DNA from 3 places in the Streptomyces sp. NPDC005485 genome. Region 1 is predicted to be linked to each of the others. Evidence: riboswitches for the same ligand, from Rfam matches in the RefSeq annotation. Region 1 holds a riboswitch; each other region holds the start of a gene.
The links. Region 1 has a riboswitch for cyclic di-AMP ahead of ABZS97_RS06845 (peptidoglycan DD-metalloendopeptidase family protein). Riboswitches for the same ligand answer to the same signal wherever they lie in the genome.
Positions count from the first base shown of each region.

Region 2: it holds a riboswitch for cyclic di-AMP, as region 1 does, so the genes downstream of both, ABZS97_RS00580 (NlpC/P60 family protein) here and ABZS97_RS06845 (peptidoglycan DD-metalloendopeptidase family protein) in region 1, are expected to answer to the same signal.
Region 3: it holds a riboswitch for cyclic di-AMP, as region 1 does, so the genes downstream of both, ABZS97_RS32530 (M23 family metallopeptidase) here and ABZS97_RS06845 (peptidoglycan DD-metalloendopeptidase family protein) in region 1, are expected to answer to the same signal.

Region 1 is NZ_JBEXDZ010000012.1:30,599-34,786, reverse strand. It holds gene ABZS97_RS06855 (GDSL-type esterase/lipase family protein) at 1-124, opposite strand, end outside; gene ABZS97_RS06850 (hypothetical protein) at 109-831, opposite strand; gene ABZS97_RS06845 (peptidoglycan DD-metalloendopeptidase family protein) at 1,028-1,948, opposite strand; cyclic di-AMP (ydaO/yuaA leader) riboswitch at 1,953-2,108, opposite strand; gene ABZS97_RS06840 (alpha-galactosidase) at 2,411-4,188, opposite strand, start outside.
Region 2 is NZ_JBEXDZ010000001.1:117,713-121,900, forward strand. It holds gene ABZS97_RS00575 (tellurite resistance/C4-dicarboxylate transporter family protein) at 1-802, opposite strand, end outside; gene ABZS97_RS00580 (NlpC/P60 family protein) at 925-2,112, opposite strand; cyclic di-AMP (ydaO/yuaA leader) riboswitch at 2,120-2,291, opposite strand; gene pcrA (DNA helicase PcrA) at 2,657-4,188, shown strand, end outside.
Region 3 is NZ_JBEXDZ010000127.1:14,614-18,801, forward strand. It holds gene ABZS97_RS32515 (alginate lyase family protein) at 1-425, shown strand, start outside; tRNA gene ABZS97_RS32520 (tRNA-Met) at 508-581, shown strand; gene ABZS97_RS32525 (PP2C family protein-serine/threonine phosphatase) at 855-1,979, shown strand; cyclic di-AMP (ydaO/yuaA leader) riboswitch at 2,213-2,370, shown strand; gene ABZS97_RS32530 (M23 family metallopeptidase) at 2,382-3,428, shown strand; gene ABZS97_RS32535 (aldo/keto reductase) at 3,550-4,188, shown strand, end outside.

The DNA of each region.
Region 1 (4,188 bases):
GGCCTTCGTAGGACAGGCGCCTGTCGTCGGGGCGTACGACGTTCGCGTGGTCGGACGCGAAGACGGGAGGGGCGCTCGCCAGGGCCAGGAGCGCGGCCACGGCGGTGATCAGCGGGCGTTCCATGACGGGATCCGGTCTCCGATCAGCGCGAGGTTCTGGATCGCCGCGAGTGCCCACTGGGCGGAGGAGTTGGTGGAGATCCAGGGGATCTCGACCGGCCCGTCCTGTTCGACCTCGGTCTTCTCGATCCGCCCGGTGAAGTACTCGGTCGCGACGCCGTCACGGAGCGAGCCCTGGCGCAGGGCGACCAGCCGTCCGTCGCGGGCGATCTCCGCCGAGCCGCGCCGGACGCTGCGGACGACGGTGTCGGAGCCCTTTGCGCCGAACACGGCCGTGATGACACCGGTCGACACCTCGATACGGCCGCCGGTCCGCGTGACGGTGACCTTCCGGGCGGGGACGGCGGGGGCGCCCGCGGCCAGCCGGTACGTGTCGGCCTTGGCGGCGCCGGGCGCGATCGCGTGGGCGGTCCACTTCACCGAGCCGTCGGGCCAGTGGCCGGTGACCCAGCTCTGCACGGGGACGTCGTCGCCGGAGGCGGTGGTGAGCCGGAACGTCCGGTCGGGCTGATGGGTGCCGCGGGCCCAGGGCACACCCCAGGTGGTCCCGGCGTGGGCGGCGGGCGCGGAGCCCTCCAGCCAGTGCAGTTCGGTGTCACCGCCCGCATCGTCGGCGGCGGAGGCGCTGCGGGAGAGAGCCCAGGAGAACGGGGCGGTGGCGGCCGCGGTCGCGGCGCCCTTGATGAAAGTGCGTCGCTGGACGCCGGGCACGGGGACCTCCGTAAGCATAGAAAGCGCTTGCGGAGATCACTGTGGCGTCACTGTCGCACGCCTGTCGATACCTCGTGCGGTCGTGCCACAAGACCGCAATGCGGCGATCATGAACCGCACATGGAGCCGCGCACACCGAAGGCCGGGCCCCGGGGATCGTGGGGTCCGGCCTTCGGAGGCGAGGAGCAGGCGGGCGTCAGCCGACGGCCACGCCGTGCGAGCGCAGATACGCCACGGGGTCCACGTCCGAGCCGTAGTTCGGCGTGGTGCGGATCTCGAAGTGCAGGTGCGGCCCGGTGACGTTGCCGGTCGCGCCCGAGAGGCCGAGCTGCTGGCCCTCGGTCACGGTCTGGCCCGCCGAGACGGAGAGCTGCGACATGTGGGCGTACTGGCTGTACTGGCCGTCGGCGTGCTGGATGACGACCTCGTTGCCGTAGGCGCCGTCGTAGGCGGCCGAGACGACGGTGCCCGCGGCGATGGCCTTGATGGTGGTGCCGGTCGGCACCACGAAGTCCACGCCCGTGTGGTAGCCGCTGGACCACATGCCGCCGGGGACCTTGTAGCCGGTGCCGACAGTGGCGCCGGAGACGGGCAGGCCGTAGCCGGAGCTGCTGGCCGTGTCGGCGGACTGAGTGGTCTTGGACTCGGTCGTCGGCGCGGCCTTCGACTCGGTCGTCTGCGTGCTCTTGCCGGACGACTGGGTTGCCGCGGTCGCGGCCTTCTTGCCGATCGTCAGCTTCAGGCCCGGGTGGATCAGCGAGGGGTCGCTGCCGACGGCGGCGCGGTTGTCGGAGTAGAGCTTCTTCCAGCCGCCGGTGACGTTCTGGTCGTCGGCGATCTTCGAGAGGTAGTCACCGGCCCGCACCGCGTAGGTCCTCGTGCCCGACTTCTGGGCGGCGGTCGGAGCGGCGGTGATGGTCTTCTCCGAGACGTTCTGCGCGACGTTCTCGGCGGTCTTCTCGGGAACCGTCGAAACAGCGGCGGCGGGGGTGGCGGCGTGCGCACCCGTGGCCCCCATCAGCGGCAGCGCGAGCGCGGCGCCACCGGTTCCGGCGACTGCGATGGAGCGGGTGAAACGCTGGGACTTGGGACGGCGGTGCTTACCCTTCGCGGGCATGGCGTTTTCCTCTCCGGCGCCTGCGAGGTGAGCTGTCGGGTGCGGACTGGAGATGCCCGGCCGCACTCTCGCGCGGCTTTACCCCTAGCCGTTCCGGAGACCGGAACAGGCGTTCTACCTGTGGGTCCCCCGCTCCTGCCGTGACGGGTGAGTGTGCGGATTCCGGGCGGCGGCAGGATTGGGCGTCCGTCCGGATTGGTGGCGAACGTAAGCGAAACGAGCGCAGCGGGACAAGCATTGGGTTTCCTGTGAACACCGCTTTCTTGATCCTTGTGGACAAACCCGGTGACGCTGCGTGGATAAGGATCTCCGGCATTCTTTGAATCCACTGAAAACAAAGGGAAATTACGTGAGCATGACCACGACTCACCGTTACCACTATGACGCTGCTCACGCCACGCAAGCCCAGGTAGCCCTATTCCAGGGCTAGTTGTAACGAAGGCTCTAATTCGGACAGAACAGTCACTTGCGACGCAGTCGAATAACCGTCGCATCAAGGTCACCGCGCAGCTTTGTGCGCAGCCCATGATGAAGCAGCACCGCGCCACGGTGCGTTTCGCCGGTTTCGCGGCATTCGTACGCGTCTTCAGGGCCAAGTCCGCGCAGTCTCAGCGGGGCGACGGGCTCACCGTGACGCTGAGCCTGGAGCCAGGCGAGGACGACGACCTCGTCACCGTGGACGTACTGCACCGCGCTGAGCCCGCCCTCCGGGGGCCGCAACCGGTAGAGGTCCCCACGCTGCACGACGGGCCGGATCTCCTTGTAGAGCTCCACCCACTCCCGCGCCTCGCCGAGCTCCTCCTCGCTCCACTCGGTCAGATCGCCGCCGACGCCGAGCACCCCGGCCATGGCGCTCACGAACCGGAAGCGCAGAGTGCTGACACGTCCGTTGAGCTGGGTGTTCGGGCTGTCCGTGACCCAGGCGGCCATGACCCGGGAGGGGTGGATCTGACTGAAGCCGTGCTGGATGGCGAGCCGGTCGAGCGGGTCGGTGTTGTCCGAGGTCCACACCTGGTCCGTGCGGGCCATGATGCCGAGGTCGATCCGGCCGCCGCCGCCCGAGCAGGACTCGAAGGCGACCCCGGGGTGGGCGGCCCGCAGCCGGTCCAGCAGGGCGTACAGGGCTTGCACGTGGTCGACCCACAGCCGCTGCGGGTAGGGGTCGCCGGGCCAGCCGGCATCCGTGAAGCAGCGGTTGAAGTCCCACTTCACGTAGTCGATCGGGGCGCTGGAGAGCATGCTGTCGAGCTGCTCCCACAGGTACTCCTGGACGTCCGGGCGCGCGAGGTTCAGTACGAGCTGATTGCGGTACTCGGTCCTGTTTCGTCCGGTCTGGAACTGCACCCAGTCGGGGTGCTGCCGGTAGAGCTCGCTGTCCGGATTGACCATCTCCGGCTCGACCCAGATCCCGAACTGCATGCCGAGCGCGTGCACGTAGTCGCCGAGCGGCTTGAGGCCGCCCGGGAAGCGGTCGGGGTTGGGCGTCCAGTCTCCGAGCCCGGCCCGGTCGCTGGTGCGCGCCCCGAACCAGCCGTCGTCGACCACGAACAGCTCGACTCCGATCGCCGCGGCCCGCCGTGCGAGCGTGCCCTGCTGCTCCTCGGAGATGTCGAACCCCGTGGCCTCCCAGGAGTTGAAGAGCACCGGCCGGTCCCGGTCCGCGTCCGGGATGACGTACGCACGCTGGTACGCGTGCCAGGCCCGGCTCGCCCCGCCGAAGCCGCCGTCGCTCCACAGCCCCGCGAAGACCGGCGTCGTGAACGATTCCCCGGACTCCAGGCGCAGCAGGCCCGAGTCGTCGTATCCGGCGCCACCGGTGATCTGCACGCGCCCGTCCGGGAGTTGGGCCACCGAGATCCGCCACGAGCCGGACCAGGCGAGCGCGCAGCCGTACACCTCGCCGCGTTCCTCGGTCGCCTCGTCGTCGAGCGCGACCCAGGGCAGGTGCTGATGCCCGGTGTGCCCGCGGCGGCTGCCGATGACCTTCTCACCGTAGGTGAGGGGGGAGCGTACGAGCCGGGACTCGGCCGCCCACCGTCCGTGCAGCTGGGACAGGCGCCGGCCGTCGCGCTCGGGCAGCGTCCAGGTCGCGGAGTCGGCGCGCAGCAGCTCCACGGCCGGGCCCTCGTTCTCGAGGGTCACCCAGCGCTCCACGACGTCACCGCGGGTGCGGTAGTGCAGCGTGATGCCGAGGCCGGAGTCGGAGAAGCGCAGCCGCAGTTCGTCACCGTCCGCCTCGT
Region 2 (4,188 bases), on a different contig from region 1:
GGAACACGGTCGCCCAGCGCCGTACGTCGTAGCGCGGCCGCGGCCAGACCGCCTCGGCGGCGAACAGGACGACGTACCAGGCGAGGTCCAGCACGAGCAGCGCGGCGGTGACTGCGCGAAGGACGCCGTTGTCGTCGTCGTTCCACAGGTACGGGTTCGCGTGGTGCGCGGTCACGAGCTTCGCCCCGGCCAGCGCCGAGATGGCGAGCGCACCGCCCGCCACCCACTGGTCCCCGGCCCCGGTGGCCACCTGCCGGATGTCGAAGCGGAGCAACGCCACCCCGTAGAGGACGATCCCGAGCCAGAACAGCGCCAGCGCGGCATGCGCGAGCCACTCCACGCCCACCAGCGCGGCCAGCACGGAGCCCAGCACGGCGAGCCCCTGGGTGGCCACACAGCCGAGGAACACCGCTCCGGGCATACGGCGCCCCCAGTGCCGTACGACCACGATCAGCAGCCCCGGCCAGAGCAGGGCCGCCAGCGCGAGCAGAGCCTCTGCGAGGCCCAGCCACCCGAGGGCGGACAGCCGGGTGCCGAGCACGGTGGTCGCGGCGATGGCGGTGAGTGCGCCCGGCGTGCACGCCTCCGCCACCCAGCGCGCCCGGTCCCGTACGAGCCGCACCCCGAAGTCCGCGCCGAGCGCGAGCCACGCGATGACCGCCAGGACCAGGGCGATACGGGACAGGGTCTCGTAGCCGGTCAGGGACAGCCCGACGGAGACGATGCCGGTGGCCATGACGGCGGCCCCGGCGGCGGGCGGACGCTCCGCCCACCACGCGCGGAGCTGGGAGATGCCTGACATGCGCCCGATGCTAGGGATCTTCGCGCGGCTTGCCGTGCTGCACGCGCGCGTGGAGGACGAAAAACGCATACGGCACGAAAAAGGGGGTCCACGCGCGCGTGGACCCCCTCCCTACGGTGCGTTCACGCCGGTCGCACCACGCTGTGGATGATCGAGGAGCCGGCGTAGTAGACGGACTCCTCGCGGACGTACGCGCCCGGCTTCGGGGCGTGGATCATCATCCCGTTGCCTATGTAGAGGCCGACGTGGCTGATGTCGTCGTAGAAGAAGATCAGGTCGCCGGGTTGCGCGTTGGAGAGGGAGACCGTCGTGCCCGCGTTGACCTGGTCGTAGGTGGTGCGCGGGAGGTCGACGCCGGCCGCCTTCCAGGCGGCCGCGGTGAGCCCGGAGCAGTCGTACGAGTCGGGGCCGGTGGCGCCCCACACATACGGCTTGCCGACCTGGGCGCGGGCGAAGGTGAGCGCCTTGGCGGCCTTCGTGGCGTACGAGGAGTCGCCCGTGGAGGTGCCGGTGCCCGTGCTTCCCGAACTCGAGGAGTCCGAGGTGCCGGAGCCGGACTGCTGCTGAGCGGCTGCCTCCGCCTCCTGGCGCTGCTTCGCCTCGGCGGCCTGCTGGGCCGCCAGCTCCGCCGCCTTGCGCCGGGCCTCTGCTTCCTTCTTCTTCTCGATCGCCGCGAGCCGCGCCTTCTCCTCGGCGGTCAGCTTCGAGAGCATCTCGCGCGCTTCGGAGAGCTTCTTCTGGACGTCGGCCTTCGACGACTTCAGCGACTTCTGCGACTCGGTCAGCGTCTCCAGGCTCTTGGAGGCCTCCTGGCGCTTCTTCGCCGTCTCGGACTGCTCGGTGACGTAGTCGTCGACGGCGGTCTTCTGACGGCTGGTCAGCCGGCTCATCAGCTGGGTCTGGTCGAAGTAGTCCTGCGGGTCGTCGGCCAGCAGCAGGGTCGCGGTGCCGGGGGCGGCGGCGCCGGTCCGGTACTGCGCGGCGGCGAAAGAACCCAGCTCCTCGCGCGCGGAGTTGAGCTTGTCGGTGCGCTGGGCGACGTCGTCGAGAAGGGTGTCGACCTGCTTGCGCTGCTTGGTGGTCTTCTCCTTGGCGGTGTTGTACTTCTCGGTCGCCGTCTCCGCCTGGTGGTAGAGGTCGTCGACCTTCTTCTGCACTTCTTCGAGGCTCGGCCTGGGCTCGGCCGAGGGCGCGGCGTTCGCCGTCTGGGAGAGCAGGGCCACGGAGGTGAGGGCCGCTGTTGCCAGGGCGGGAGTCCGCATGCCCGCTACGCGCGTTGCAGCAGGACGCGGCTTTTTGTGCGACGCCAAGGGAGGCGACTCCTTCCGTCATCCGCCTACCGGGTTAGCTGTCGGGTTCGGGCGGGTGCTCCGGAAGGTTTGCCCTACGGTCCTTGCCCCGAAAGGCGGTTGGACCGATTCACCCCAGGTTCGGTGGGTCCCCGGTTCCGGCTGCCGCGTGGGCACACCGAATTCGGCGGAGGCCGCACGGCCCGGCGACGTTCGCCGGAGAGGGTCGAGCGGTCTGCCCGGCACGCTAGCCAACTCGTGTGGTCCCTGTGAAGGTTGATGTTCGATATGCCCGATACATTTTCGTGACCTTGGCCTCAACCGCCGCTTCCGTGACCGTCCGTGGTGACTCGTGACCCCATGCAGTGGTCTTCAAGGGGCATTCCCGCCCGGCCGGTGGCTGACCGTAACCGTACGGTTCTTGATCGTCCTGGACGATTCCTGACGGCGAAGGAGTGCCGAGTGGCCGGTTCTGGAAGATCATCGGCTTCCGGAGCCCTCGCGGGACAGGGAAATCCCGGGGCGGCGGTCTGTTGTCAGTGCGGCGGCCTAGACTCGGAGAGCGATGAGCAGCCTCTTTGACGACAGCTTCCTGGCGGACCTCAAGCCCTCAGGGGCTCACGAGGAAGAGCCCCCGCCGCCGCCCGAGGACGGGGCGGCCGAGCCGCTTCCGGACGACCTGTTCGGCGGCCGTTTCGACGTGCCCCCGGACCGCGACGCCTACTACCGCGACGGAGCCCCGCGCCCCGCCGTGGAGGCGGCCGCGCTCCTGGACGGGCTGAACGAGAACCAGCGGGCGGCCGTGGTGCACTCCGGCGCCCCCCTGCTCATCGTGGCCGGCGCCGGCTCCGGCAAGACCCGGGTGCTCACGCACCGGATCGCCTATCTGCTGGCCGAGCGCCATGTGCACCCCGGGCAGATCCTCGCCATCACCTTCACCAACAAGGCCGCGGGCGAGATGAAGGAGCGCGTCGAGCAGCTGGTCGGCCCGCGCGCCAACGCGATGTGGGTCATGACCTTCCACAGCGCGTGCGTGCGCATCCTGCGCCGCGAGTCGAAGCGGCTCGGCTTCACGTCGTCGTTCTCGATCTACGACGCCGCCGACAGCAAGCGTCTGATGGCCCTGGTCTGCCGCGACCTGGACCTCGACCCGAAGCGCTTCCCGCCGAAGTCGTTCAGCGCCAAGATCTCCAACCTGAAGAACGAGCTGATCGACGAGGAGGACTTCGCCGCCCAGGCCTCCGACGGCTTCGAGAAGACCCTCGCCCAGGCGTACGTGCTCTACCAGTCGCGGCTGCGCGAGGCGAACGCGCTGGACTTCGACGACCTGATCATGACGACGGTCAACCTGCTCCGCGCCTTCCCGGACGTCGCCGAGCACTACCGCCGCCGCTTCCGCCACGTCATGGTCGACGAGTACCAGGACACCAACCACGCGCAGTACGCCCTCGTGCGCGAGCTGGTCGGCACCTCCGCGCACCCCGTCGACGTACCCCCGAGCGAGGACGACCTCGGCCCCGCCGAGCTGTGCGTCGTGGGCGACGCCGACCAGTCGATCTACGCCTTCCGCGGCGCGACCATCCGCAACATCCTCCAGTTCGAGGAGGACTACACGGACGCGACGACGATCCTGCTCGAACAGAACTACCGCTCCACGCAGACCATCCTGACCGCCGCCAACGCCGTCATCGAGCGCAACGAGTCGCGTCGCCCGAAGAACCTGTGGACGAACGCGGGCGCGGGCTCGAACATCACCGGCTACGTCGCCGACACCGAGCACGACGAGGCGCAGTTCGTCGCCGACGAGATAGACCGTCTGACGGACGCGGGCGAGGCGAAGGCCGGAGACGTCGCCGTCTTCTACCGTACGAACGCCCAGTCCCGTGTCTTCGAAGAGGTCTTCATCCGCGTCGGCCTGCCCTACAAGGTCGTCGGCGGTGTCCGCTTCTACGAGCGCAAGGAGGTCCGCGACGTCCTCGCGTACCTGCGCGTGCTGTCGAACCCGGAGGACTCGGTACCGCTGCGCCGGATCCTCAACGTTCCCAAGCGGGGCATCGGCGACCGCGCCGAGGCCATGATCGACGCGCTGTCGCAGCG
Region 3 (4,188 bases), on a different contig from region 1:
ACACCCCGCAGAAGATGACCACGTACTGGTTCGGGCAGAAGCGGTACATGGACGGGGTCGCGCAGGAGACCTGCCGCAACTTCAAGCACGTCGGCTACTCGCTCGCCGCCACCGCGCACATCGCCGAGACCGCCTGGCACCAGGGCGTCGACCTCTACAGCGGGGTCAAGGACCGGCTCAAGGCCGCGCTCGACCTCCACTCCCGCTACCAGCTCGGCGAGGCCGCGCCCGCGTGGCTGTGCGGCGGCAGGGTCGACCGGAACATGGGGCCCGACGTGGAGGTCGCCCTCAACCACCTGGAGGACCGGCTCGACGTCCACGTGCCCGCCGCGCACCGGCTGGCCGAGCAGTCGCGGCCCGCCGGAACGGACGACCTCTTCGTCTCCTGGGAGACCCTCACGCACGCCGGGAACCCGGCCGCCTGAGGGGTGCCGCGCGGCCCGTGCGGAGGGCCGCGTAAACCGATGTGCGTCGGGTCCCGCGGATGGCGTACAGTGGAGTCAACGACGCGGGGTGGAGCAGCTCGGTAGCTCGCTGGGCTCATAACCCAGAGGTCGCAGGTTCAAATCCTGTCCCCGCTACTGAAGGCCCAAGGCCCGGAACCAATGGTTCCGGGCCTTGGGTGTTTTCCGGGGTCGATGAGGGGCCGCGGGGGCCGGCGAGGAGAGGCCGGGGCTTCGCCCGGTCGGGCCACACCGGTCGCCCGTCGACGCCGGTCCGGGAAATCTGGACGCGTGGGGCAGCGAGGAGGTGCGCGTCGGCCGGAAGGGCTGCACGGTCGGCGGACGTCCGGCCGGACCGGGGCGCACGCGCGTCCGGTCTCGTACGCGCGGACCTTCGCCCGGACGCTTCCGGTGCTGCTCATCGCCGTCGGAACGTTCTACGAGTACCTCACGCCGACCGAGTACACCGGCGGCCCCTTCTTCACCGCCGCCCCGCTGATCGCCGCGCCCCTCTACTCGCTGCGCGGCACGGCGCTCACCGGAGTCGTCACACTCGTCGCCGTCGTGGCGATCCACGCCGAAATAGGCGTCCTCGGAAACGTCGACGCGGTCACCGAGATCGTCACCATCGCCACGGTCGGCTTCCTGGCCGTCCTCATCAACGTCCTCGTCCGCCGCAGCGACGCCCGGCTCGCCTCGGCCCGGGAGATCGCCGAGGCCGCACAGCGCGCCGTCCTGCCGGAGCCCGACGAGTGGATCGACGGGCTGGAGGTCGCGGCGCGCTACGACGCCGCGCAGGCGGACGCGTTCATCGGCGGCGACCTGTACGCGGTGCAGGACTCCCCGCACGGCGTACGGCTGGTCGTGGGCGACGTACGAGGGAAGGGGATGGGGGCGGTGGCCGCCGTCGCCGTACTCATCGGGGCGTTCCGGGAGGCCGCCGAGCAGGAGTCGACGCTGGAGGCGGTCGCCCAGCGCCTGGAACGGGCCCTTGTGCGCGAGGCCGCCCGGCGTCAAGGCCCGGACGCCTTCGAAGGGTTCACCACCGCCGTACTCGCCGAGATCCCGCACGACGGTGACGGTGACGGTGACGGTGGCGGTGACGGTGATGGGGGTGGAGTGGGGAGTTCGGAGGGTGACGGCCATGGCCGGTTCGTCGTGCGGATCGTCAACCGTGGCCATCCCGCGCCGCTGCTCCTGCACGGGGACGGCGGCCTGCGCGTGCTCGCCGCCCGGGAGCCCGCACTGCCGCTAGGGATGGGCGAGTTGGGCAGCTGGCCCGACCGTGCCGAGGAGACGTACTTCCCCGGCGGGGCCACGCTTCTCTTCCACACCGACGGGCTGTCCGAGGCCCGGGACGCACGCGGGGACTTCTTCGATCCGGCGGCGCGGCTCGCAGGGCGGGTGTTCGCCGGGCCCGAGGAACTGGTGAACACGCTCGCCGAGGAAGCGCGGCGGCACACCGGAGGCGGGACCACGGACGACATGGCGCTGCTCGCCGTGCGGCGGCCGGAGGCGCGGGACACGGTTTCTTGATCGTTGTCACGAGGGGTGATCGCATGACGCCCCTCCGCATAACAACTGACACACCGTCAACTGAACCGGTGTTAAGCGAGCGCAGTCAACTCGCCCGATATCGGCCGGTGGTGTCCTGTAAGTCCTGGCCAGAAGCGCTAATGATCAGTCCGAAGCGCTTGGAATCCGGGGTCCGCGTCTATTAACGTTCGATAACGCAGCGCGGTCGTCCCAGCCGTCACAAGAGATGGCTCCGTGCGCACGCGCCGAATCCCGCAAGGGAACCGGGGAACCACCAACTTGGGGTGAATCGCTCGTATTCCACCGTGGAAGCACGGTCGGTATACGCGCGTAGGAGACCTTCCTGCTCCGAACCCGTCAGCTAACCCGGTAGGCGAGAAGGAAGGAAAGGAGCGCGCCCACGTGGCGTCCAACCGGCCTGCCCAGGCAACCTCGTTCGCGCCGAATGAGAAGTACAGCGACACCTTCGGCTACGGCCCCAGTGGCGACGAGGGCCCCTGGGAGGAGTGGAACCCCACCGCGGAGTCCACTCGTCCCGTGCGCGGCCGGCACCGCGTCGGCAAGCAGCGCGGCGGCGGACTCGCGCGCAGCTCCACCGTTCTGGGTGTCGGCGTCATCGCCGCCGTCGGCGCGGGCGGTATGGCCAGCGCGCAGACCGGCAAGCCCCCGGTGTCCATATCGATGCCCGACCTGTCGTCCGTCGCCGAGTCGGCCAAGGCCCTGATCTCGGACGGCTCCGACACCCCGGCCAAGGGCTCCGCCACCCCGCTCACCAGCGCCGGCCTGACCACCACCGACGCCGCGCAGGGCACCACCGACGCGGGCGAGGCCCTGCGCTCCCGCATCATGCAGCAGGCCGAGTCGCAGCAGGACCAGGTCGACAGCGCCGCCCAGGAGGCCGCCGAGGCCGCCGCCGCCAAGAAGGCCGTCACGCTCGCCGCCCAGGAGCAGGACCAGGCCGAGGCCAAGGCCGCCGCCGCGAAGAAGAAGGCGGAGCTGGCGGCCAAGGCGAAGGTCGAGGCGGAGCGCCTCGCCAAGCTCGCCAAGAGCTATGCGCTGCCCACCTCCTCGTACACCATCACGGGAACCTTCGGCCAGGCCGGTTCCATGTGGTCCTCCGGTTACCACACGGGCCTCGACTTCGCGGCGCCCACGGGCACGCTCATCAAGGCCATCCACTCCGGCACGATCACCGAGGCGGGCTGGGCCGGCGCGTACGGCTACCGCACGATCCTCACCCTCGACGACGGCACCGAGCTGTGGTTCTGCCACCAGTCCTCGATCAGCGTCAGCGTTGGGCAGAAGGTCGCCACCGGTGACGTCATCGGCCGCGTGGGCGCCACCGGCAACGTCACCGGGCCGCACGTCCACCTGGAGGTCCACCCGGGCGGACAGGCCACGGGGATCGACCCGATGACCTGGCTGCGGGACAAGGGGCTCACGCCCTGACGACTGCTGGCTGTCGGCCGTCGGCTGTCGGCTGTCAGTAGTGGGTGGTTCGTGTCCGTAGTCCGTAGTCCGTGCCGGAAGTCTGGAATATTGGCTTCCGGTACGGGTGTTGAAGAGGGGCATGACTTCTCTTCGCACGCTTGGTTCCTCCGACCTCCAGGTCTTCCCGCTCGCCCTCGGCGGCAATGTCTTCGGCTGGACCGCCGACGAGGCGCAGTCCTTCGCCGTCCTCGATGCGTACACGGCCGCGGGCGGCAACTTCATCGACACCGCCGACTCCTACTCGGCGTGGGCCGACGGCAACTCGGGCGGTGAGTCCGAGACCGTCATCGGCAACTGGCTGAAGGCGCGCGGCAACCGTTCCGACGTCGTCATCGCCACCAAGGTCAGCCAGCACCCCGAGTACCCGGGCCTGTCCGGCGACAACATCAAGGCCGCCGCCGACGCCTCCCTGCGCCGCCTGGGCACCGACTGCATCGACCTCTACTTCACCCACTTCGACAAGCCCGAAGTGCCCGTCGAGGAGATCGTCGGCGCGCTCGACGAGCTGGTGAAGGCGGGCAAGGTGCGGGCCATCGCCGCCTCCAACATCTCGCCCGAACGGCTCCGCGCCTCCCTGGAGTTCTCCGACCGCGAGGGCCTCGCCCGGTACGTGGCGCTCCAGCCCCACTACAACCTCGTCTCGCGCGGCACCTACGAGGGCGAGCTGCTGGACATCGCCTCGCAGGGCGGTCTGGCGGCCGTCCCGTACTACGCCCTC